2 regions of the Weissella sp. ESL1139 genome follow, and region 1 is predicted to be linked to the other one. Evidence: predicted binding sites of a transcription regulator. Region 1 holds the regulator's gene; the other holds the start of a gene.
What was found. The regulator Rex, encoded in region 1, represses fermentation and respiration genes when NADH is low (regulators of the CRP and FNR family bind a similar motif). The targets are predictions, from matches to a motif close to TTGTGAANTANTTCACAA.
Positions count from the first base shown of each region.

Region 2: a site for Rex is predicted at 9,210-9,227, ahead of ACSYSF_RS08805 (DoxX family membrane protein). Genes of this name have one in related genera too.

Region 1 covers NZ_CP196375.1:404,075-416,736, reverse strand. Annotated here, with positions in the region: gene lysA (diaminopimelate decarboxylase) at 1-1,116, opposite strand, end outside; gene alr (alanine racemase) at 1,128-2,243, opposite strand; lysine riboswitch at 2,338-2,511, opposite strand; gene ACSYSF_RS01990 (aspartate kinase) at 2,620-3,975, shown strand; gene ACSYSF_RS01985 (DUF3114 domain-containing protein) at 4,219-5,244, opposite strand; gene ACSYSF_RS01980 (LacI family DNA-binding transcriptional regulator) at 5,284-6,294, opposite strand; THF riboswitch at 6,478-6,570, shown strand; gene ACSYSF_RS01975 (folate family ECF transporter S component) at 6,610-7,149, shown strand; gene ACSYSF_RS01970 (immunity protein) at 7,201-7,401, opposite strand; gene ACSYSF_RS01965 (hypothetical protein) at 7,582-7,896, opposite strand; gene ACSYSF_RS01960 (metal-dependent transcriptional regulator) at 8,073-8,729, shown strand; gene ACSYSF_RS01955 (redox-sensing transcriptional repressor Rex) at 8,809-9,444, opposite strand; gene ACSYSF_RS01950 (DEAD/DEAH box helicase) at 9,606-10,916, opposite strand; gene ACSYSF_RS01945 (Gfo/Idh/MocA family protein) at 10,943-11,935, opposite strand; gene ACSYSF_RS01940 (cysteine hydrolase family protein) at 12,039-12,587, opposite strand.
Region 2 covers NZ_CP196375.1:1,779,995-1,792,656, forward strand. Annotated here, with positions in the region: gene ACSYSF_RS08760 (MerR family transcriptional regulator) at 46-516, shown strand; gene ACSYSF_RS08765 (hydroxymethylglutaryl-CoA reductase, degradative) at 644-1,906, shown strand; gene ACSYSF_RS08770 (RNA-binding protein) at 1,922-2,872, shown strand; gene ACSYSF_RS08775 (NAD-dependent protein deacylase) at 2,883-3,584, shown strand; rRNA gene ACSYSF_RS08780 (16S ribosomal RNA) at 4,028-5,601, shown strand; tRNA gene ACSYSF_RS08785 (tRNA-Ile) at 5,694-5,768, shown strand; tRNA gene ACSYSF_RS08790 (tRNA-Ala) at 5,775-5,847, shown strand; rRNA gene ACSYSF_RS08795 (23S ribosomal RNA) at 6,049-8,964, shown strand; rRNA gene rrf (5S ribosomal RNA) at 9,040-9,156, shown strand; gene ACSYSF_RS08805 (DoxX family membrane protein) at 9,381-9,878, shown strand; gene metG (methionine--tRNA ligase) at 10,110-12,113, shown strand; gene ACSYSF_RS08815 (cation:proton antiporter) at 12,197-12,662, shown strand, end outside.

The sequences.
Region 1 (12,662 bases):
CGGCTTTGTTTGTGGCAAGGCTTGTTGCCAAACCAAGACATCCCCCGACTCACAATATTTACCAGCCACACGAACAACTTGTTCCGTTGGTGCTTGTGGGTTATTCGCTAATACAGCTTCATACTTTGCTTCATATAAGGCTGGTCGAATATTATCACCCATGCCACCATCAACTGATAAGTAACTACGAATACCAGGAACATCTTTTCTTGATCCAATTGTATATAGGTTATAACCAGCTGGACCAACAATGGCACGACCTGGCTCAATCCAAATCGTTGGCATCTTCATACCATATGAAGTGGTCTTTTCTGCAATCGTATCAATAATCGCATCGACAAATTCAGTCGCTGGTAATGGTTGATCTTCTTCAGTGTAACGAATTCCAAAACCACCACCAGTATTGATAACTTGTGGATCAAAGCCCCATTCATGAACCAAATCAACTAGCTTAGTAGCTGCCATTTGGAAACCAGTGACATCAAAAATTTGTGATCCAATATGCGCTGAGACACCTAAAACATTTAGATATGGATCTGCTAAGGCCTTTTCTAACGCTTTTTGCGCTTGACCACTATTCACATCAAAACCAAACTTACTATCGGTTTGACCGGTTGAAATATAATCATGTGTATGCGCTTCAACACCTGGTGTAATCCGCAACAAAACATCTTGTGTTTGATTACGTTCAGCTAATAAATCATGTAATAAATCTAATTCGTAGAAATTATCTAAAATGATGGTACCTAAGCCATTTTCAATAGCCATTGTTAGTTCTTCGACTGACTTATTATTACCATTGAAAGAAACATTAGCCATCGGATAATTTGCTTCAAGGGCCGTTTGGATTTCACCACCTGACACAACATCTAGATGGATGCCCTCTTGTGCGGCAACTTCATACATCGCCACTGTGGCAAAAGCCTTTGAAGCATATGAGACTGCATAATCAATATGGCGATTAATGAAAACTTCCTTAAAAGCACGCATCTGATTACGAATACTATTAACATCATAAACATATAATGGTGTTTGATACTTTTTCGCTAGAGCCGAAGCGGTAACACCACCAATTATTAACTCACCAGCTTGATTGACTTGATATGGTACTGACATGCGATTCCCCTTTAATCTACTAATATACGCATTAAGCGTTCCTGTAACCCAGTTGCAACAACCCATGGTGCTAATTCAACATGTTGGGCAACGTCTTCCAATGTATTTTCATATTCACCTTGTTGACCAATAATCGTTACAACTGAACCAACTGGCATTTCTTCAGGCAATGAAATCATCATTTGATCCATGGCTAAGTTACCAACAATCGGTGCCTTTTGACCATTGACCAAAACTTCAAACCCCTTCATTGAACGAGGCAACCCATCGGCATAACCAATTGGTAACGTCCCAATCCACTCACCTTCTGAAGTGTGATAAGTATGACCGTAACTAATCGCAGCGTTGGCTGGCATTTGTTTAACATAAATTAATTCGGTTTCCAACGTTAACACTGGTTTTAAGTAATTATCTGACATAACCGAACCACGTGATGGCTCAATACCATAGACAACCGTACCAGCACGAATATAATCAGTTGGAATTTCATCCGCATGATATAATGCGGCCCCTGAATTAGCTAAATGAACCATTGGCGGCATTGGTAAGCCATCAGTTAATTGGTGCCAATTTGCTAATTGCTCGTTGAAGTAATCATTGTTTGGTGAATCAGCTTCAGCGAAGTGCGTCATCATGCTTTGATAAATAAATGGTGTTTCAGGTTTCTCGACATACGCAATTGCTTCAGCTAAGTCAGCTCGATTTCTAAAACCAATGCGCCCCATTCCTGTATCAACACCTAAATTAACTTGTAATTTATTTGTCTGTGGGCCAAGATAACTTTCGGCTGTATGCAACCACTGCATATCGCTAATTGTTGCAATTAAATCGTTATCAGCAATTAATTTTGCATACTGTGGTAACGTAATCCCCAAAATCAAAATGGGTACCGTGACACCTGCCTGGCGGAGGGCCAGTGCTTCATCTAAAACGGCAACGGCTAGACCATCAACACCGCCCTTGATAGCGGCTTGTGCCATTGTTTGTAAACCAAAGCCATACGCATTTGCCTTGACTGCCAAGAACATAAACTTAGCACCGCTCATCTTACGGGTAACGGCAACATTGTGCGTTACGGCTGCTTGTGAAATTTTAATCCTTGTTGGTCTTGTTACTGCTACTACCATGTTGTTGTGCCTCTTTACTTTGAATTCCTATACAAAAAAACCGATTGACTGGCACTATCGCACCGTCAATCGGATCCACTTACATTCCTTAGACTGTGACCATAGCTCCCCGCTTATTCAGCGACAGTCTAATAGTTATTCACTACCATCCCAACAATTCAAATCACACGCATTTGAATCATTTCGGCAACCGCCCCTTTTACTTAACTTCTCCGTCTGTGTCGACTCTGTCAGGTGACTCTTGTTGGTTGCAACCTCTATAAATCATTAATGTAACATTAGGTTATATTAATTTTATAATTATGTCAACACTTGACATTAATCTTTTTTTCACTTTTAATTAGTGCCAATTAGAATTTTATTTGGAGGCAGGAAAATGAAAGTTGTAAAATTTGGTGGTTCGTCACTGGCAACTGGTGCGCAGGTACAGAAAGTTTTCAATATTATTAAGGCTGACAGCGACCGCAAAATCGTTGTCGTATCAGCACCTGGAAAGCGTTTCGACGGTGACACAAAGGTCACTGATTTATTACAATCTTATGCTGATCAAACCATCACTGGTGGTGACACGGCCGATATTTTGTTAACCATTTTGGGTCGCTATCAAGAAATCGTGCAATTTTTTAAATTAGAAGAAAATAAGATTATTCCTCAAATAAAACAACAACTTATTCATTTAAACCGTGTTCATTATCCATCATTTGATCATTTATACGCTGCTTTCATGGGCCATGGTGAATTATTAAATGCCCAATTAATTGCTTTCATTTTACAAGAACTTGGTTATAATGCGCGGTTCGTGTCACCCCTTGATTTGGGGATGACCGTCACTGGTTCCCCCCGTGCTGCTCGCCTTGATCATACAAGTTATGAACGTATGCATAATTTTGAATACAACGATAATGAACTCTTAATTATTCCTGGTTTTATCGCCTATACCAATGATGGCTATGCCGCTACTTTCAGTCGCGGTGGTTCTGATATTACTGGTGCGATTGTTGCGCGTGGTTTACATGCTAGTTTGTATGAAAACTTCACCGACGTTTCTGCTATCTACACAGTTAACCCGCATATTGTGCCTGCTCCTAAATCGATTGAACGAATGACTTACCGTGAGATGCGTGAACTTTCATATGCCGGTTTTGCCGTCTTCCATGATGAAGCCATTATTCCTGTCATTGAAGCAAATATACCAATCAATGTTAAAAACACCAATGACCCCGAGGCCCCTGGTACCATGATTATGCCAAATCAGTCCATTACGCCTGAATATCCAGTCACTGGTATTGCTAATGATGATCGCTTTGCAGCTTTATATTTGCACCGTTATTTGCTAAATCGCGAAGTTGGTTTTACTCTTAAAATTCTCCAAATTTTGGCCTCATACAACGTTAGTTATGAACATATGCCTTCTGGAATTGATGACATGACGATTATTTTTGATAAGTCACAATTAACTCCTGAAATTAAGGCTCATATCAGTCATGATATCTACCAAACAATTGCGCCTGATGAATTGGAATGGCTTGATAACTATGCCATCATTATGGTGGTTGGTGAAGGTATGCAAGCCCATCTAGATATCTTTAGTAAAATCACAACTGCCCTTGCAGATGCTAATATCAACTTACCAATGGTCAATCAAGGTGCTTCACAAATTTCAACCATGCTTGGTGTTTCTGTTGATCAAATGGAAAAGGCTGTCCGTGTGATTTATGAAGCAGTATTTTAAATACTTAATAGAAAAACAGGTTGGAACAAAAGAAAATGTTCCAACCTGTTTTTTTAAATATTTGAATTTCAAACGTTTAATTTTTATAGCGTAAACGCGCTTTTGTCTCGCTCTCGTTTAAACGCGTTCCAAAAACCTGAAGCCTCAATGTAACGGATTTGCCCGCTTCACGGTCTGACGACCGCAAAACGTCCAAACACCGTTACACTCCGGCTTCAAAGCGACTTTTGTCTCGCTCTCGTTTTACTTAAATTGTTTTTTCGCAAAGTTACGTAAATCTGATTCCAAGCCAGCATGGCGATTCGCTGGCTTAACATCCAATGATTGATGAATTTGACCACCAGCATTGGCATAATTAGTTGATTCCGTATTTGCAATCATCTGTAATTCTGCAAATGAATAATCAGCTGGATTTTCAGAAAAGACAACTGTACCCATACTAGTCACAGTTTGATGGGCTTCTAAAGCTTGCCACATTGAAACGATTTGTCCTTGATTATCAAAGATTAATTCTAAATGGTAACCTGGCAAAGCCATTTTAACGTTATCAGCTCGTGCAACACCCCGATTATGAAACTTAACTTGAGGGTAAAACACTGGTGTGCCAGTATCTTTAACGATTTGATCCTCAATGTCATGCTGTGTCAATCCTTCACGCACAATCAAATCTACCATTGGTTTACTAAGATAATAACGGAACTGGTTATCAATAACCTTATCTAATTGATGACTTGTTTCATACTTAGAATTAATTCCATTCCAAGCATGATGTTTTAAACGCATCATAAAAGCGACTTGCTTAATAAATTCTAAATAATTCCGGGCTTCATCGACATTATCAATATGCAAATAATATAAGTCAACATTTTGATTGGCAGACCGAGTTGGCCAATAACCTAACTTAGTCATCCGCACAAAATTTTCCGGACTAACTGCCAGTCCGAATATTTTGTATAACATATCTAAACGATCAGTTGCTGAGGTACCACCACGGTGAAAATTAGCAACAAACATTTTAGTAAAAAGTTCTGACCCAACTCGATGTGCTTCAGACCATGCTGTTGATAAAATATCTTGCATCGTCTCATCATTTAATTGCTCATCATTAACGATTGTATCCACATAAGCGGCAATTGGTTTAGGTAACCACCCATCATTTATTAAATGGGTTGTTTGGGTAGACAAAACATTTGACATCGTTTTTTGACGTTTGTCGACACCCTTTGGCGCTTTTATTAATTCTCGTGTGCGTTTAAACAATCCTGCCATTATAAAATGACCTCCTCGCTACGAATAGCTAACCATATTTTACTCTCGTGATGTCTGTTCGTCCAATGCTGCACTTGATGCACGGGTAATTAATTGTGTATCAAAAGCGGTGACTTGACGTGTCATCTCAGGATTTTTAATACGTGCCATAACCGTGTCCAGTGCTGCCTTAGCTACCAAATCAACTGGTTGTTTCACAGTTGTCAAGGCAGGCGTGAAGAATTCAGCATAGTCGGTATTATCATAGCCCACCACTGAAATATCTTCAGGCACACGAATACCATGAGCGCTGAGACCTGATATTAACCCAACTGCTAATTCATCATTTAAAGCAAAGACTGCCGTTGCTTGTGTAATTGATACCGCCATCGCAGCAGCGCGACCAGCATGCTTTGATAAACTTCGCGTGGTGACCTCACTAACTTTACCACCTGCCGCCAACATCGTTTCTTTAAAAGATGTCGTTCGGTATAACAAGTTATCAGTATGTAATTGGTTACCCAGTAACACCACGTGCTTATGACCCAAAGCTAATAGATGTTCTGCTACTAAACGGCCACCCTCTTTATCTGAAGCATAGACAGCATCCGCATCGGCTAGTTCATCATGATTTTCTAAAACAACCATCGCAACCCCGCGCTTTTTCAAGCTTTTCGCAATTGTCGCTGGATTTTTTAATTGGCTAACCACCAAAATGCCGCTAACACCTAAATTAACCAACGTTTCAATGGCCGCATCAGCCGCTTCGCCATCGGCAGTCATAATTGATAATGACGTATTTTCAGGTAAATTTTCTTGCATTTCTTGCACAATATGCCCAAAAAATTGAACACCTAAACTTGGTACCACCACACCAATTAACATATGGGCACCGTGTTTTAAACTACGAGCACTCGCGTTGGGTACATACCCGATTTCGTCACGGGCTGAAAACACCTTAGCTTTCGTTTGATCTGAAAAACGACTACCCTTCCCATTTAAAACTTGTGAAACAGTCGCAATCGATACACCTGCTAGACTAGCTACATCTCTAATTGAAACTTTTCCCATTTGAAATACCTCTATTCCAAAAATTCAATTGCCCACATTGGCAATTCTTAACGCATTAAAAAACATATGTATTAAAACATTTTACCAATTTTTAAATGAATTAAAAACCTTTTTACCTGATTTTTATACAGACGAAGTATTTACATTAAATGTGATTGCAGTATAATTTAACTTTGTAAGTAACACAGGGTAGATTAAAATGCGTCAAGTGCTGTGGAAACGGAATGTGGGCCACAGACGAAGGATTTCCGCGATATTTTAATCACATTCACTGTAATAAGTGAAACCCTCCAAAATAAAAGGAGGTGTTTTCAAATGAAAACATTATCATATCGATTACCACAATTGCGTACCAAGCAACTCGCCATGCTCGGGATTTTAATGGCCCTACAGCTCGTGATTAGCCGCTTTTCACTCGGTACTGCAACGCTCAAAGTCGGCTTTACCTTCTTGATTGTTGCCATTATCGCAAAATGGTATGGTCCCTACTGGGGGATGCTCGTTGCCATTTTCACCGATGTCATTAGCAGCTTGTTAAACGGCTATGGTTATTTCTGGGGCTTTACTTTATCAGCAGTCGTTGCTGCCGGTATCTATGGTTTTTCTCTTTATAATCGTAAAACCGTTTCTTGGCTACGGATTATTGTAACTGTTTTCTTAGTATTGCTAATTGTAAATGTTGTCCTAAATACATTATGGGTCACAATGATTGGTAATATTCATAATGCTGAAACAATTATGTCGTTATTATGGATTCGGATTATCAAGCAAATTGTCTTTTGGCCAATCCAAAGCATCTTACTTTATTTTCTACTTAATAACCGCACAATTGAATCGTTGCATCAAAAAATCTAAAATTCAAAAGATAGACCTACAATCATTCCGGATTGTAGGTCTTTTTCTGAATTAAATTTGTTTAAATAACAGTGCAATACCACCAACAAGCATAGCGATACCAAATACAACACCACTTAAAAGGGCTAACGGTAAAAAATTCGAAGTATTCTTAGTACCATGATTTTTAGTTTGCACAAAAACATTTTTTACACTATAAAATTGCCAAAAACTAATTAAAATACAAACTATCCCAACAGTTCGTTCAAGCATCCCTTACACCTCCTGTTAATATTATTATGTGTGAAAACGTTTTCAATGGCAAATTTTTTAGTCACAAAAGGCCCTCCTAATTGTTCTTGATTTAACAATCATGGGGCCATCTTTTAATTTTAAACAGCTATTCATCAAAATTACTAATTATAGAAATTAGAATAATATTTTAACCTATTATTAGTAACTTCGATGAACATTAAAACCAACCTTACGACACGCTACTTCAAATGAACTTGCAAATTTATTACGAACATTTGGTGTTGAAAATGTTAATTTTGTTTCATTAAAAACATCCCCACAGCCAATACGATAAACACAACTATCATAAACTTGGCCAACAAAAACCTCACCCCGACAAGTCAAAGTGTCTTCTAAAGCATCAATTAATGCTTTTACTGTATAATCTGGGATATCACGACATTCTTGCAATAAGTAACGAATACGTGCACATTTAGGCAATTGCTCAATCCGACATTCTTGATCTGCTATCATTTAACCCTCCACTTTTAACACAATGACAACCAATTCATTTCTACATATTTATATTAACCAATAATAATTGTTTTATCAAGTGTATAATATTATTAATTGTTGCAAAAACTATTTTCTGATTATTATGCTATAATTGTCAGTACCGATTACTTTAAAAAACGAGGAAATTTTATATTATGAACGAATCCATCTCTAAAACACAATATTTACAAACTATATTAGAATTAAGCGGTGGTGACGAATCATCAAAAATTTCGAACAATCAAATTGCTGAACATTTAAATGTGACCCCTTCTTCAGTTTCAAACATGCTTGCTAAATTACAAGAAGCTGGCGAAGTTGATGTTGTCCCATATTATGGCGTAACTTTGACGAAAACTGGTCGTGAAACGGCTTTGCGTTTGATTCGTTCACATCGTTTAATTGAAACTTTTGGTGCAACGAAACTTGATTTATCAATTTCAGAAGCTCACTCAAATGCTGATAATCTTGATCACGATGCAGATGACCAATTTATTAACGCCCTTGATAAATATTTAGGTTATCCAACTTTGAGTCCACATGGGCTTGCAATTCCAGATATTAACCACAATTATTCACCTAAAAAATTTCGTCCTTTGCGTAAAGCCAAAGATGGTGAAACTGTTACCATTAACAGCTTTACTGAAGATTTAGAATTGTTGCAATATACGGAAACATTGAACCTAAAGCTAAATACTGTTTGGACCATCAAAGAGCGTCTACCATTTGATGGTCCCTTGGTATTAGAATCAGATGACGCTAAAATACAAGTCACGCAACATGCGGCCGATTTCATTTATGTCAACGACTAATTAGCAATAAAATCAGTAACTAAAAAGCCATGAGATAGCAAATTAACTATCTCATGGCTTTTTGTCAATTATGTCGTTTCTACTTATCACTAAAGTTATTGATGAAATACAATAATGTCTGTAATTCATTGGTTAAATCAACATTTTGAACACGAACATTGCTAGGTACATCCAACCGTAGTGGTGTAAAATTCAAAATACCGCGGATACCAGCATTAGCTAAACGCTTAGCGACATCCTGCGCAACGTCAGCTGGCACCGTAACGATGGCAACATCAATTCGTTGATCCATAATTTGCTTTTCCAAATCATCCAAACTATAAACTGGAATACCTGATTGAATGGTATTCACAATTTCAGGATTAATATCAAATGCTGCTGCAATGCGCGCATTTGAACTTTGGTGGAAATTGAAGTTTAACAAGGCTTGACCAAGATTTCCAACTCCAACTAATGCTACTGATGCTAAAGTATCTTGGTTTAAAATTTCACCAAAAAATTGCATTAATGCTTTAACGTCATAACCATAGCCTCGCTTACCAAGCGCACCAAAATAAGAAAAATCACGACGAATTGTTGCAGCATCAAATTTTACGGCATCTGATAATTCGTTTGATGAAACGCGGACAGTTCCAGAATCAAGCAACAACTTCAAATAACGATAATAAATTGGCAATCGTTTTGCCGTTGCTCTAGGAATATCATGTTCAACCATTTCGTTCGACCTCGTTTTCAAAAATTAACTAGTTTCACAAGTCAAAAAACATATTGTGAATCTTATACTAACTAACATGATACCATAGGTCGTGCGTTTCGTGAATAAACTAACAATTAAGAATTCACAAAGATGCGTTTTTTTGAAAGCCCTTACCTATTTTACGAATGCTTAGGCTTTCCTTTATTCTTACGGTGCTTACGCTTAGCATGCTTTTCCTTAGCCAAACGCTCTTGACGTGACATAGTTGTTGGTCGTACGGCATTAATTTGCTTATGACGTTGCTTGCGTGGTTGACTACCAGATTGCTGCTTCTGATTAGCCACTTTCTTTGCAGGTTCTTCAGTTTTCTCGTGAACTTTTTTATCAGCAACTGAAGTTTGTTCATGATAAGATGTGACATTTTTAACACCTGTCACCGTCTTAATATCAACTGCAACTAACTTCTTTAAATCACGTTGATCATGATCGTTACCAAATGAAATTACCAACCCTGGTTTACCAATACGGCCGGTACGACCAGCACGGTGCGTATAAGTTTCACCATCACGAGGCAAATCAAAATTAATGACGGCTGGTAAATCAGGAATATCTAGTCCACGGGCCGCAACATCAGTGGTTAACAAGAATTTAGCAGTTCCTTTACGGAAATTAGCAAGAGATTTTGCACGCGTGGTACTTGAATCACCACGTACCAAGGTTGCCATCGCCACATGTTCATGAGCCAAAAAGCTGGCCGTAATTTTTAGTTGCTTTGTGGTATTAAAAAATACTATGGCTTGAAAATGTTTTTGCGTTGCTAATTGACGCAAGCGCTTTTGTCTTTGATCACGAGCAGTTGGCCAAAATTCATGCGTGATTGCAGTTGGAATTTCAACCTGACGTTGGTCGATACGCAAAAAGTCGCGGTCAAATAAACCACTAGCTGTTGGTATATCAACTTCAGTCGCACCAAACAAAGCCACTTGCACATCGTCATCTTCAATAGCATCCCAAATCTGATCAATTTGGTTAGCGGTATCATCACGCAATAGCTCATCGGCTTCATCAAGAATCAATGTGCGCAAACGCTTTAGTTTTAATTTACCATTACCAACTAATTCACTAACGCGACCTGGCGTTCCAATCAAAATTTCAGGATGTTTTTTTAGACGATCTAATTGGTGCTTAACATTGGCGCCCCCAGTCAATGCTAGTACCTTTAATGACAATACACTGGCCCACTCACGTACGACACGGGTAGTTTGCATGGCTAATTCTTGTGATGGTGCCAAAATTAATAGTTGTTCACCATCATCTGCAACTAACTGAGGCAACAAAGGCCAAGTAAACGCTAATGTCTTACCAGTTCCAGTTGGTGCCAATGCGTCAATTGATTGGCCAGCTGCTAATGGTTCGGCAACAGCTTCTTGAATGGGTGTTAGGCTCGTAAAGCCAACACTTGTTAAACGTTCTTCAAAACGGTGATCCATGTTTTCTCCTTAATATCTAGCAATTATTATTTATCTGCTGGGAAAACAATCCCGGCATCTTGACGCAAATCAAATAACACTTGATTAACCGTTTGGCTTAATGCTAATAATGATTGATAATCAGCAGCTGTTTCTGCCGGACGTGTCATCATATCAGCAAACAAATCCGCTTCAGCAATCATTGGGTTATCTGCTGGTGCTTGACTCAGTGGATGGGCTACTTTATCTGCGTCATAATACGTAATATCCAATACTTCAGCAATATCACCAATAACCAAAGTATCACGTAAGCCCAAAATTTCAGAATCCAAATGACTATTTGAACCTTTACCAAATTCTACAGTCACATCAAAATCAGCATAACGCAAAATCGCAATTCCACGACCATCTGCCCCATTACGCAATGATGTTGCGAAATAATGGCTTGATTGTGGCTTACCAAATAGCTTAATAACGGCATAGATTGGATAAATACCAAGATCAGTCAATGCGCCCGCACTAAATTCACGCGTTAAAACATTGGGTTCTTTACCAGCTAAATAATCATCAAAACGTGATGAGTACTTTTCGTAAACAAAAGTAGCTCCAGAAATCTTAGGCATTTTAGCTACTTGTTTTTCAATAATTTTGAAGTTAGGTTGTTGAATATGACGCGCAGCCTCAAACATACGCACAGCTGAATGTTCATCTAGTAGTTGCATGATTTGTGCGTATTCTTGTGGATTTGAAAACGCTGATTTTTCAACAATAACGTGAATATCATGGGCAATAGCTGCCTTGACTTGGCTGAAGTGCACGCTGTTTGGAGAAGCGATATACACCACGTCAATCCCGCTATTATAAAAAGCTTCTAAATCAGTATAAACAGTCGCAACATTAAACTTTTGACCGAAACTTAGCCCAGTTGTTTCATGACGTGAATAGATAGCAGTTAATTCATATTGTTTCGTAATATGAGCGGCTGATACAAATTGTTCTGTAATCCAATTTGTACCAATAACCCCTAATTTGTATACCATAATCCAGTTCCTCCTAATCATTTTGCTGATTTTGTAATACCAATTATACCATTTAAAAAGCTGCCTTTCGTCATATTAAATAACAAAAGACAGCTAAACTTCTTTAAATAACAGTTGCGCCTAAACTATTTTTAAAATGATCCAATGCCCATTCCTGGCCATGTTCTGTAAACGTCGCAACCCCAGCTTTTGGAATCGTTAACTTATAATTTAAGTTATAGCCATAAACAGCTGTATGCAACACACAAATATCGGTACAAACCCCAACCAACCACAAATCATCAATCTTTCGCTCACGCAAAAAATTATCTAAATTAGTGTTTTGAAATGCTGAATATCGGTTCTTGTTAAAATGATAAACTTTTTCATTCGTTTGGTTTGATTCATACCAGTCTTGTAGTTGACCATAAAGCTCCTGGCCCCACGTTCCAACAATATTATGTGGTGGAAAAAGTTTATGCTCAGGGTGATAAATATCATCCTCGTAATGTGCATCAGTTGGTAAAATAACATAATCACCATTATCAAGAAATGCTTGCGCTTCCTTAACAATATAAGACTCTAAAGCTTGTCCTGGCTCACCACAAGTTAGTGAACCTGCTGGTGCCACAAAGTCATTCGTATAATCAATTATCAGTAGTGCTTTTGTCATATGTCTTGTCACCCTCCTGATATGATTGTACCATGATTTATTACCATGAATATACAAAAAATAGCCAGCAAAAAG
Region 2 (12,662 bases), 500 kb from region 1:
GACCTGACAATTGATAAGATTATGATTGATTGAAGGAGAGAGATTATGGCATTTTCAGGAGAGCATGCGTTACGTATGAAGGCCCTGGAATCAGAGTTATTTCAATTTCGAATTGGTGAATTAGCAACCATGACAGGTGTTTCAACCCGTCAATTACGTTACTGGGAAAGTAAAGGGATTATTGATTCATTAAATCGTGAAGGTGAGCAAGATGCTCGTATCTATAATTACCAAACTTATGTAACGGTTGCAGCAATAAAAAGTTTCTTAGATGAAGGTTATGCTTTGAAGGGCGCTGTTAAAAAAACGATGGAATATCAGGGCAATTGGCGTGCAATGCATGATGTCATTCGTAAGAGTGTACAAGGGGTTGTCTTGTTAGATGGTTTATTAACAGTTGATTTGGGCTTTTTTGATGAGGATGAAACGCAACGTTTGTATGCGCGCGTTGATGATAATGATAAAGTAAAATACATCGTGCGACCTTGGCAAGATGAAACGGATCATGACGAGTAGCATATGACAAAGTCTCATAGTTATTAACTAGTTTGTTGGTTAATAACTATGAGATTTTTTGTTAAGAATTAAAAAAGTAACCAATAACTGTTAAACTAATAAAAGACAGAATAAAGAGGAAAAAAGCATGGCAGATTGGCAACAGTTTTATAAACGTTCTTGGTCAGAAAGATTGGCTATTCTGACTAATAATCAAAATTTAACAAGTGAAGAACAAGCTTTAATCCAAGCAAATGCTAGTACGATTGGTGATCAGCAAGTTGAAAATTATATTTATAATTTTGGTGTGCCAACAGGTTTGTTGCTACAATTACCAGTTGATGGTCGCGAAGTAGTTGTACCGATGACGACAGAAGAGCCCAGTGTTATTGCTGCTGCAAATAACGGTGCTCGGATGATGCGCCAGGGTTTGGGCGTACAGACTAAATTCCCAAAGCATTTAATGCGTGGTCAAATTATATTAGTTGAAGTGCAGGACATAACAGCTTTGACGACTTATGTACAAGAACATGAAACGCAACTTTTACAGTGGGCAAATGATGCGCATCCGTCAATGGCTGCCCGTGGTGGTGGTGCTAAGCAAATAACGATGGAGACATTAGACGATACAACGATTGCTGTGAATGTTTTAGTTGATACCAAAGAAGCCATGGGTGCCAATACAGTTAATACAATGGCTGAGGCAGTGGCGTCTAAACTACGGCAGCACGGTTATCAGGTTTTGATGGCAATTTTGTCAAACTATGGCACGGAATCGCTAGTTGAAGCCACTGTTGCCATTCCGGTGACAGCATTAGCTACGAAACAAGGATTGTCTGGTCAAGAAGTGGCGACCAAGATTGCCTTGGCTAGTCATATTGAAACGTTGTCACCACATCGTGCGGTTACAGCTAATAAAGGTATTCTAAATGGTATTGAAGCCGTTGTTTTGGCAAGCGGTAATGATACACGTGCCGTTAATGCTGCCTTGCATGCTTATGCTGCGCACAAGGGTCAATATCAAGGGCTCATTACATGGCAAGTTGTTGGGGATGAGCTGGTTGGTAAAACGACGCTACCATTATCTATCGGCGTTGTCGGTGGTTCGATTGGTATTGTGCCAGCTGTGAAGTTAAATCATCATATTATGGGAAATCCAACGGCTAAGCAATTAGCTAGCATTATTGCAGCTACCGGTTTGGCACAGAATTTGGCGGCACTACGGGCGTTGGTCTCAACAGGAATTCAGGCTGGTCATATGGCCTTGCAAGCAAAGTCATTGGCTATCCAGGTCGGTGCGCAACCAAATGAAGTTGATGAATTAGTTGCCCAATTAAATGCAGGCAATAAGATTAATGCAACAGTCGCCACAGAATTATTAAAGCAAATGCGTTTAGATATGGATAAATAAAGATAGGAAATTAAGATGAAATTTACAAATGACACGCTGAAGTTATTAGATCAAGTTAATGAAATATATCCTGGTTCGGTTATTTTACGAGGTAATGATACAGCGACAGGTATTGTTAGTTATGATCAAGTTTCAACAGAAATGCTAGGGACTCGTTTAATGGTTGAAGTCACTGATGCAACAGCACCCGATTTTTTGGCTACGACTGAATTATTAACGATGCTTTTGACGTTAAATGGCTATCCACAAGTTTATTTCCAATTAAAAGATGACGACATTGATTTGACTGATCAATTAATGGTGATGTCAACGCACTTGTACCAACCAGCTTTACGAGCAATTATTTATCGTGAACAAGCTGCACATGGTATGTTGACTGATAACGTCGTTAAGGGGATGGTTGCTGGTGTACAAAAGACTTTAACTAAGGAAGATGGCCAAGACGTTAATGAAAATGCTTTGCGCGTCTTGACGTTGTTAGACTTACAAGTATTCTTGCATAATGTCCCACAAGATACGGCAGCCATTAAAGAAACAATGGTAGAGTCATATCCAAGCACATGGCAAGCAGCCCAAGATATTTTTGATGCAATGCGAATTGATGATATTAAAGATCCGTTTACTGTGCATCGTGCAGCAGTTACTGCTTTTAAAATGTTTGATGAGAAAATGGCAATGTGGCAATTGCCTGCAATCCACGCTGATGAGTTTGCGACATTGACACCAGTATTATCGGAGCATCAATTACGGTTACCATTGGCACAAGTGTTTGATATTAAGCATTTAACCATGCAAGATCGTAATACTAAACAAGAAGCTTACGCCGGTTTGTTAAAGTCGTCTGGTCAAAATAGTTTTGTCTTGTCAGTACCAGAGAAGGATACCGCGAACTTTTTCAAGGAACTTTACCAAACACCGGTTAAAGAAGTGTTGATTAAATTAGGTCAACCATTTGCAATACGTTAAGGAGGAAATCATGACATTAGTAACGCCAGCTATTCAACAATTGTTTGATGATGCAAAAAATATCGTTTTTTTGACTGGAGCAGGTGTCTCAACTGTTTCAGGTATTCCAGATTATCGATCAAAAGGAGGTATATATGATGGTATGTCATTACCACCAGAATATCTTTTAAGTACAGAAGCATTAAATGAAGCGCCAGATAAGATGTATCAATTTATGAAGGACAATATGTACTTCCCAGATGCTGAGCCTAATATTATTCATCAAAAAATGGCTGAGCTAACCAAAGAAAAACGTGCACGCATCATTACACAAAATGTGGATGGTTTACATTTAAAGGCTGGCGCGATTAACGTTATTGAATTCCACGGTTCACTATATAATATTTATGCAACGACTGATGGTAAGCCAAGTGATGTGGCATCATACTTGCAATCACAATATCGTGAAGATGGTGCCTTGCTTCGGCCAGCAATTACTTTATATGGTGAGATTCCTTTCCGCGTGGATGAAGCAGCCCAATGGATGACTCAAGCGGATCTAGTCGTTATCGTCGGTACAAGTTTTGTTGTTTATCCATTTGCTGGGTTATTACAATATGCACGCCCTTCAGCTAATATCTTGGCGGTTAATTTAGAAGAAATTCCAGCACCGGCTCAGGTACAGCAAGTTGTTGGGGATGCTAGTGAGTTTTTCAAAGAGTTAAATGTATAAAAGAGGCGTGTTAGCAACAACACGATAGTGAAGATTGGGACAGTTAAGTCTCGGTCTTTTTTTATTATGTGGTCAATTCTTTTTAATAGAATGTTCGTAAAAAAATTATCATAATAAGTAGTTGACGAACGTTAAGATTATTGTTATTATTAATAAGTTGGCTAGTGAGCCAGCGATATTACAAGGTTTAATCAAAAACAAAATCAATTAATTTATAATTAAAATAAATTAGTTGTTGACATTGTTCCGATTAATGTGTAATATAGATTAAGTTGTCAGCGAGACAACGTAGACCATTGAAAACTGAATATCGTTTCGATAGAACAAATGTGTAGGGTCATCAAGTAATTTGCTTGATACAAAACATTTGCGAAGTCAATTCGCTAGTAAATTCGTTTAACTTCTGTTGAACAACACAAATATTGAGTTATACTCAAGCTTTTTAAAATGAGAGTTTGATCCTGGCTCAGGATGAACGCTGGCGGCGTGCCTAATACATGCAAGTCGAACGCTTTGTGCAAATTGATATGATGAGCTTGCTCTGATTTGATTTTTGATTTCAAAGAGTGGCGAACGGGTGAGTAACACGTGGGTAACCTACCTCTTAGCAGGGGATAACATTTGGAAACAAGTGCTAATACCGTATAATACCAACGACCGCATGGTTGTTGGTTGAAAGATGGTTCTGCTATCACTAAGAGATGGACCCGCGGTGCATTAGCTAGTTGGTAAGGTAATGGCTTACCAAGGCGATGATGCGTAGCCGAGTTGAGAGACTGATCGGCCACAATGGGACTGAGACACGGCCCATACTCCTACGGGAGGCAGCAGTAGGGAATCTTCCACAATGGGCGCAAGCCTGATGGAGCAACGCCGCGTGTGTGATGAAGGGTTTCGGCTCGTAAAACACTGTTATAAGAGAAGAACGGCACTGAGAGTAACTGTTCAGTGTGTGACGGTATCTTACCAGAAAGGAACGGCTAAATACGTGCCAGCAGCCGCGGTAATACGTATGTTCCAAGCGTTATCCGGATTTATTGGGCGTAAAGCGAGCGCAGACGGTTATTTAAGTCTGAAGTGAAAGCCCTCAGCTCAACTGAGGAGTTGCTTTGGAAACTGGATAACTTGAGTGCAGTAGAGGAAAGTGGAACTCCATGTGTAGCGGTGAAATGCGTAGATATATGGAAGAACACCAGTGGCGAAGGCGGCTTTCTGGACTGTAACTGACGTTGAGGCTCGAAAGTGTGGGTAGCAAACAGGATTAGATACCCTGGTAGTCCACACCGTAAACGATGAGTGCTAGATGTTCGAGGGTTTCCGCCCTTGAGTGTCGCAGCTAACGCATTAAGCACTCCGCCTGGGGAGTACGACCGCAAGGTTGAAACTCAAAGGAATTGACGGGGACCCGCACAAGCGGTGGAGCATGTGGTTTAATTCGAAGCAACGCGAAGAACCTTACCAGGTCTTGACATCCCTTGCAAACATTAGAAATAGTGTGTTCCCTTCGGGGACAAGGTGACAGGTGGTGCATGGTTGTCGTCAGCTCGTGTCGTGAGATGTTGGGTTAAGTCCCGCAACGAGCGCAACCCTTATTATTAGTTGCCAGCATTCAGTTGGGCACTCTAGTGAGACTGCCGGTGACAAACCGGAGGAAGGTGGGGATGACGCCAAATCATCATGCCCCTTATGACCTGGGCTACACACGTGCTACAATGGCATATACAACGAGCCGCTAACCCGCGAGGGTACGCTAATCTCTTAAAGTATGTCTCAGTTCGGATTGTAGGCTGCAACTCGCCTACATGAAGTCGGAATCGCTAGTAATCGCGGATCAGCACGCCGCGGTGAATACGTTCCCGGGTCTTGTACACACCGCCCGTCACACCATGAGAGTTTGTAACACCCAAAGCCGGTGGGGTAACCTTTTAGGAGCCAGCCGTCTAAGGTGGGACAGATGATTAGGGTGAAGTCGTAACAAGGTAGCCGTAGGAGAACCTGCGGCTGGATCACCTCCTTTCTAAGGAAAATCGGAACCTACACATTCTATACGAAACGATATTTAGTTTTGAGTGGTTTACACTCAATGAAAAGACAGAGAGTCGAATCTCTGGGACTGTAGCTCAGCTGGTTTAGAGCGCACCCCTGATAAGGGTGAGGTCGGAGGTTCGAGTCCTCTCAGTCCCATGAAATGGGGAATTAGCTCAGCTGGGAGAGCGCCTGCTTTGCAAGCAGGAGGTCATCGGTTCGATCCCGATATTCTCCATAACAACCTACGGGTTGTTTATTAGTTCTTTGAAAACTGAATCATAATTGTAAATTTTTAAATTCATTTATATTGATAGTATCAATAAAATTGAGCCGAAAAAATACACCGCGTAATTTTTTGAGTTTTTTAAATAAGTTTAAAATCGCTTGTGACCATTGAGTCACAATACTCAAACGAAATCATCAACGAAAGTTGATCGGTTAAGTTATTAAGGGCGCATGGTGAATGCCTTGGCACTAGAAGCCGATGAAGGACGGGACTAACACCGATATGCCTCGGGGAGCTGTAAGTAAGCTTTGATCCGGGGATTTCCGAATGGGGGAACCCAGCTTGTTATGCAAGTTATCGTTTAGTCAATACATAGCTAAACGAAGGTAGACGTTGTGAACTGAAACATCTCATTAGCAACAGGAGCAGAAAGAAAAATCGATTCCGTCAGTAGCGGCGAGCGAACGCGGAGTAGCCCAAACCAGAGTGCTTGCACTCTGGGGTTGTAGGACTACCGTTGTGGAGTTACAAATTTGTTTATTAACAGAATCAGTTGGGAAACTGAGCGAGACAGGGTGATAGCCCCGTATGTGAAAGTAAGCAAACTCCCGTGTAGGATCCTGAGTACGGCCGGACACGTGAAATCCGGTCGGAAACTGCGAGGACCATCTCGTAAGGCTAAATACTCTCTAGTGACCGATAGTGAACCAGTACCGTGAGGGAAAGGTGAAAAGCACCCCGGAAGGGGAGTGAAAAAGTTCCTGAAACCATGTGCCTACAACAAGTTAGAGTCCGTTAATGGGTGATAGCGTGCCTTTTGTAGAATGAACCGGCGAGTTACGATACCATGCGAGGTTAAGGTGGAAAGACCGGAGCCGTAGCGAAAGCGAGTCTGAAATGGGCGCTTAAGTATGTTGTTGTAGACCCGAAACCAGGTGACCTACCCATGTCCAGGGTGAAGGTGTGGTAAAACGCACTGGAGGCCCGAACCCATACATGTTGAAAAATGTTGGGATGAGGTGTGGGTAGCGGTGAAATTCCAATCGAACTTGGAGATAGCTGGTTCTCTCCGAAATAGCTTTAGGGCTAGCCTCGGAAGATAGCGTGTTGGAGGTAGAGCACTGTTTTGATGCGGGGCCCATCTCGGGTTACTAAATTAAGATAAACTCCGAATGCCAATCACGTATGTCCGGGAGTCAGACAGTGAGTGATAAGATCCATTGTCGAAAGGGGAACAGCCCAGATCGTCAGTTAAGGTCCCTAAGTGTGTGTTAAGTGGAAAAGGATGTGAAGTTGCATAGACAACTAGGATGTTGGCTCAGAAGCAGCCACCATTTAAAGAGTGCGTAATAGCTCACTAGTCGAGTGATTCTGCGCCGAAAATGTACCGGGGCTAAACACACCACCGAAACTACGGGTGCCACGTAAGTGGCGCGATAGGAGAGCGTTCTAAGGGCAGTGAAGTCAGACCGTGAGGACTGGTGGAGCGCTTAGAAGTGAGAATGCCGGTATGAGTAGCGAAAGACAGGTGAGAATCCTGTCCACCGTATGACTAAGGTTTCCTGGGGAAGGCTCGTCCTCCCAGGGTTAGTCGGGACCTAAGGCGAGGCCGAAAGGCGTAGTCGATGGCTAACAGGTTGAGATTCCTGTACCAGGTGAACATGTTTGAACAATGGAGGGACGCAGAAGGCTAACAGATCCCAGCGATTGGAAATGCTGGGTCAAGCAATAAGTCTTGAGGTGAGTTAAATGCTTGCTTCTTATAGGACAAGTTGTGATGAGGACCGAAATAAAGTAGGGAAGTCTGTGATGTCACGCTGCCGAGAAAAGCTTCTAGTTAGTGTTTACCTGCCCGTACCGCAAACCGACACAGGTAGTCGAGGAGAGCATCCTAAGGTGAGCGAGTGAACTCTCGTTAAGGAACTCGGCAAAATGACCCCGTAACTTCGGGAGAAGGGGTGCTCAGCGCAAGCTGAGCCGCAGTGAATAGGCCCAGGCGACTGTTTATCAAAAACACAGGTTTCTGCAAAATCGTAAGATGACGTATAGGGGCTGACGCCTGCCCGGTGCTGGAAGGTTAAAAGGAGTGCTTAGCTTCGGCGAAGGTACGAATTGAAGCCCCAGTAAACGGCGGCCGTAACTATAACGGTCCTAAGGTAGCGAAATTCCTTGTCGGGTAAGTTCCGACCCGCACGAAAGGCGTAACGATCTGGGCGCTGTCTCAACGAGAGACTCGGTGAAATTTAAAGACCCGTGAAGATGCGGGTTACCCGCGACAGGACGGAAAGACCCCATGGAGCTTTACTGTAGCTTGATATTGAGTGTTTGTGCAGCTTGTACAGCATAGGTAGGAGCCGTAGAAATCGGGACGCTAGTTTCGATGGAGGCACACGTGGGATACTACCCTCGTTGTATGAACACTCTAACTCACACCACTAAGCGTGGTGGAAGACAGTGTCTGGCAGGCAGTTTGACTGGGGCGGTCGCCTCCCAAAGAGTAACGGAGGCGCCCAAAGGTTCCCTCAGAATGGTTGGAAATCATTCGCAGAGTGTAAAGGCACAAGGGAGCTTGACTGTGAGACTTACCAGTCGAGCAGGTACGAAAGTAGGGCTTAGTGATCCGGTGGTTCCGCATGGAAGGGCCATCGCTCAACGGACAAAAGCTACCCTGGGGATAACAGGCTTATCTCCCCCAAGAGTCCACATCGACGGGGAGGTTTGGCACCTCGATGTCGGCTCATCGCATCCTGGGGCTGTAGTCGGTCCCAAGGGTTGGGCTGTTCGCCCATTAAAGCGGTACGCGAGCTGGGTTCAGAACGTCGTGAGACAGTTCGGTCCCTATCCGTCGCGGGCGTAGGAAATTTGAGAGGAGCTGCCCTTAGTACGAGAGGACCGGGGTGGACGTACCACTGGTGTATCAGTTGTTCCGCCAGGAGCATCGCTGAGTAGCTATGTACGGATGAGATAAACGCTGAAAGCATCTAAGTGTGAAACTCGCCTCGAGATGAGATTTCCCATTCAGTAATGAAGTAAGACCCCTTATAGATGATAAGGTAGATAGGCTAGAAGTGGTAGTACGGTGACGTATGGAGCGGACTAGTACTAATGGTTCGAGGACTTAACCAAGTAGCAAGTGGTGTAAGGCAAGAAAATTTAATTATGATTCAGTTTTGAGAGAACTAAGTTCGCTCAATAAATACGTGTCGTGATGATGGCACTGAGGTCACACCTGTTCCCATACCGAACACAGCAGTTAAGCTCAGTAGCGCCAAAAGTAGTTGGAGGATCGCCTCCTGCGAGGATAGGACGTCGCGATGCAATTGAAGAAAGACTCACAGTAAAATGTGAGTCTTTTTTGTGCATCCATGATGTTGTTATTTAGATAACAATGAGTTAAATATACAAGTAATGATTTGAAAAGTATTTAAAAAGATATTAATAAATAGAAATTTAAATAATAAAGACAGCAATTCGCAAAGGTTATTTTAAGTAAGTGAATTTATCATAGTCCTCATCTTACATGAATTTAAGGAGGACTTTGTATGGTTAAATGGATACAAACCAATAAGATTAGTATGTGGATATTAACAGTCATTCGATTATATGTTGGTTACATATGGTTCACAAGTGGTTGGGGTAAAATTATTTCTGGTAATTTTTCATCAGAAGCCATGGTTCAACAAGCAATTAAGCAACCTGTTACTGGTGCAACTGGTGAACCAGCATATGACTGGTATACAAAATTTTTAGAAAATATCGTACAGCCTAATTTAGGACTATTCGATTTTATGGTGCAATACGGTGAGCTATTAATTGGGATTGGCTTAATTCTTGGAACATTCACGTCGTTAGCTGCATTCTTCGGACTAGGATTAAACTTTACTTATCTACTTGCTGGTATGATTTCAACAAATCCGATTTTGATTATATTGCAAGTTATTATATTAGTATCAGGATTTAATGCTGGTAAAATTGGTGGTGATCGTTGGGTTATACCATTTGTACGTGAAAAAGTACCATTTATGAGTCATAGTAAATAAAGATATAAGCATAATATATGAGTCTTTAATAATGGTTGAGATAATTAATTTTGTCTCAACCATTTTTAATTGATGTTTAGCAATAATTGTTTCCTTTAATGCCTAATGATTAATTTAAGGATTACCTGACAGTGAGGTTTAATTTTTGCTATAATAAATTCACAGACATTAAATTAATGTAGTTAAAAATAACATCTTACTCATTCGTAAGGTGGGAGGTAAAAAATAAGAATGACAGAAGAGAAAAAGAGTTTCTATATTACGACACCAATTTATTATCCATCAGGTAAGTTGCACATTGGTAACACATACACAACTGTGTTAGCCGATGCAACAGCTCGTTATCACCGCCTATTAAATGAAGATGTTTACTTCTTAACAGGTACTGATGAGCATGGACTAAAAATTGAACAAAAAGCCGAAAAGCTAAACGTCTCACCAAAAGAATATGTTGATAAGATGGCTGCAGAGATTAAGCAATTGTGGGCTGATTTGGGTATCAGTAATGATGGCTTTATTCGTACGACTGACGAGTACCACGAAAAAGCAGTTCAGAAAATTTTCCAAAAGTTTTTGGATCAAGGTGATATCTATAAAGGTCAATATGAAGGTTGGTATTCAGTTGATGATGAAGAGTACTTCACTGAATCACAACTAGCCGAAGTTTATCGTGATGATGACGGTAACGTTATTGGTGGTAAAGCACCTTCAGGACACGAAGTAGAACTTGTTAAAGAGGAATCATATTTCTTCAAGATGAGTAAGTATGCTGATTGGCTACTTGATTACTACAAGTCACATCCTAAATTTATTCAACCAGCAACACGTATGAATGAAATGATTAAGAATTTCATCGAACCTGGTCTTGAAGACTTAGCTGTAACACGTACAGCTTTCAAGTGGGGTGTGCCAGTTGCTTCAGATCCAGAACATGTTATTTACGTATGGATTGATGCGTTGTCAAACTATATTACTAAGTTAGGCTACATGTCAGATGATACAACAATGTTTGACAAGTATTGGCCTGCTAACGTTCATTTAGTTGGTAAGGAAATTGTCCGTTTCCACACAATTTATTGGCCAATTATGTTGCACGCATTAGGAATTGCATTGCCTGAAACAATTATCGGTCACGGTTGGTTAACAATGCGTGATGGTAAAATGTCAAAGTCAAAGGGAAATGTTGTTTATCCAGATACTTTGGCTAATCGTTATGGTATTGATGCAGTGCGTTACTATTTGCTACGTGCAATGCCATTTGGTAATGATGGTATTTTCACACCAGAAGATTTCGTTTCAAAACTAAATTATGACTTGGCAAATGATTTAGGTAACCTATTAAACCGTACTGTTGCCATGATTAATAAGTATGAGTCAGGTATTATTCCTGAGTTGCATACTGGATTAACTAAGTTTGATCAAGATCTTGTTGAAACAGCACAAACAACAATTGCTGATTACAATGAAAATATGCAAGCTTTGCGTACGGCAGATGCTTTGGGTAATATTTGGCAATTAATTTCACGTGCCAACAAGTACATTGATGAAACAACACCATGGACTTTGGCTAAAGATGAAAGTAAGGCAGAAGTGTTGTCATCAGTGATGGCACATTTGGCTGCAGCATTACGTGTTGTTGCAACTTTGCTACAACCATTCTTGACTAAAGCACCAGCAGAAATCTTCAAGCAATTAGGCTTAGCTGAATCAAACGTACAAATTGCTGGTTTGAAGTTTGAGGATCTACCAACAGGTGGTCACGTTGTTGCTAAAGGACAACCAATCTTCCCACGTGTTGATGTTGAGGCTGAAGTGGCTTATATTCGTGATAACATGACGGGTCAAGGTGGTAAGCAAACTCGTTCAATGAGCAAGCCAACTGCACCAAAGACCATCAATACTAAAGACGAAATCGTTTTTGATGATTTTGAAAAAGTAGAATTACGTGTTGCTGAAATTAAAGAGGTATCTGAAGTTGAGAAATCTAATAAATTATTACGTTTCAAACTAGATGATGGCTCAGCAGATGGTCGTACAATCTTATCAGGTATTAAGAAATTCTATCCTGATTACACGGCACTAGTAGGTAAGAAAGTTGCTTACGTCGCTAATTTGAAACCTCGTAAGATGATGGGTGAAATGTCTGAAGGTATGCTACTTTCAGCTGAAAAGGATGGCAAGGTAACCTTGTCAATTTTGCCAGATGAAATTGAAGCAGGTTCAGAATTGGGCTAATCATTCATCAATAATACGATTAAAGGATTGGGATGATTATCCCAATCCTTTATTTTTACTAAAATAAAAATGGGAGAGTATGGATGGAAACTTTTTATGCACTGGCTTATGTCTGCATAACCATTGTGCTTGCTAATTTTTTGACGCAAGCTTTTCCTAAAATACCGCAGGCTTTGTGGCAAATTTTAGGTGGTATTTTATTGGCTGTTTTGCCAGTTGTTAATCATTATGTGATCATGCTCGATCCAGAATGGTTTATGATGCTGGTTATTGCACCATTACTATTTTATGAAGGACAAAATACGCAAGCCAGGCTGATTTCTGAACATTTTAAATCAATTATTGAACTGGCAGGTATCTTAGCCGTCTTAACAGTTGTCGTACTAATGATCTTTGGTCATTTAGCCGTTGGCTGGGAGCTGCCATTTGCGTTAGCATTAGCCGCAATTGTAACGCCGACTGATGCCACGGCCTTAGAATCAGTCACGAACGGCTTGGATATGCCAAAAGATATTAAACGTTCGTTGAGCTTTGAGTCATTATTCAATG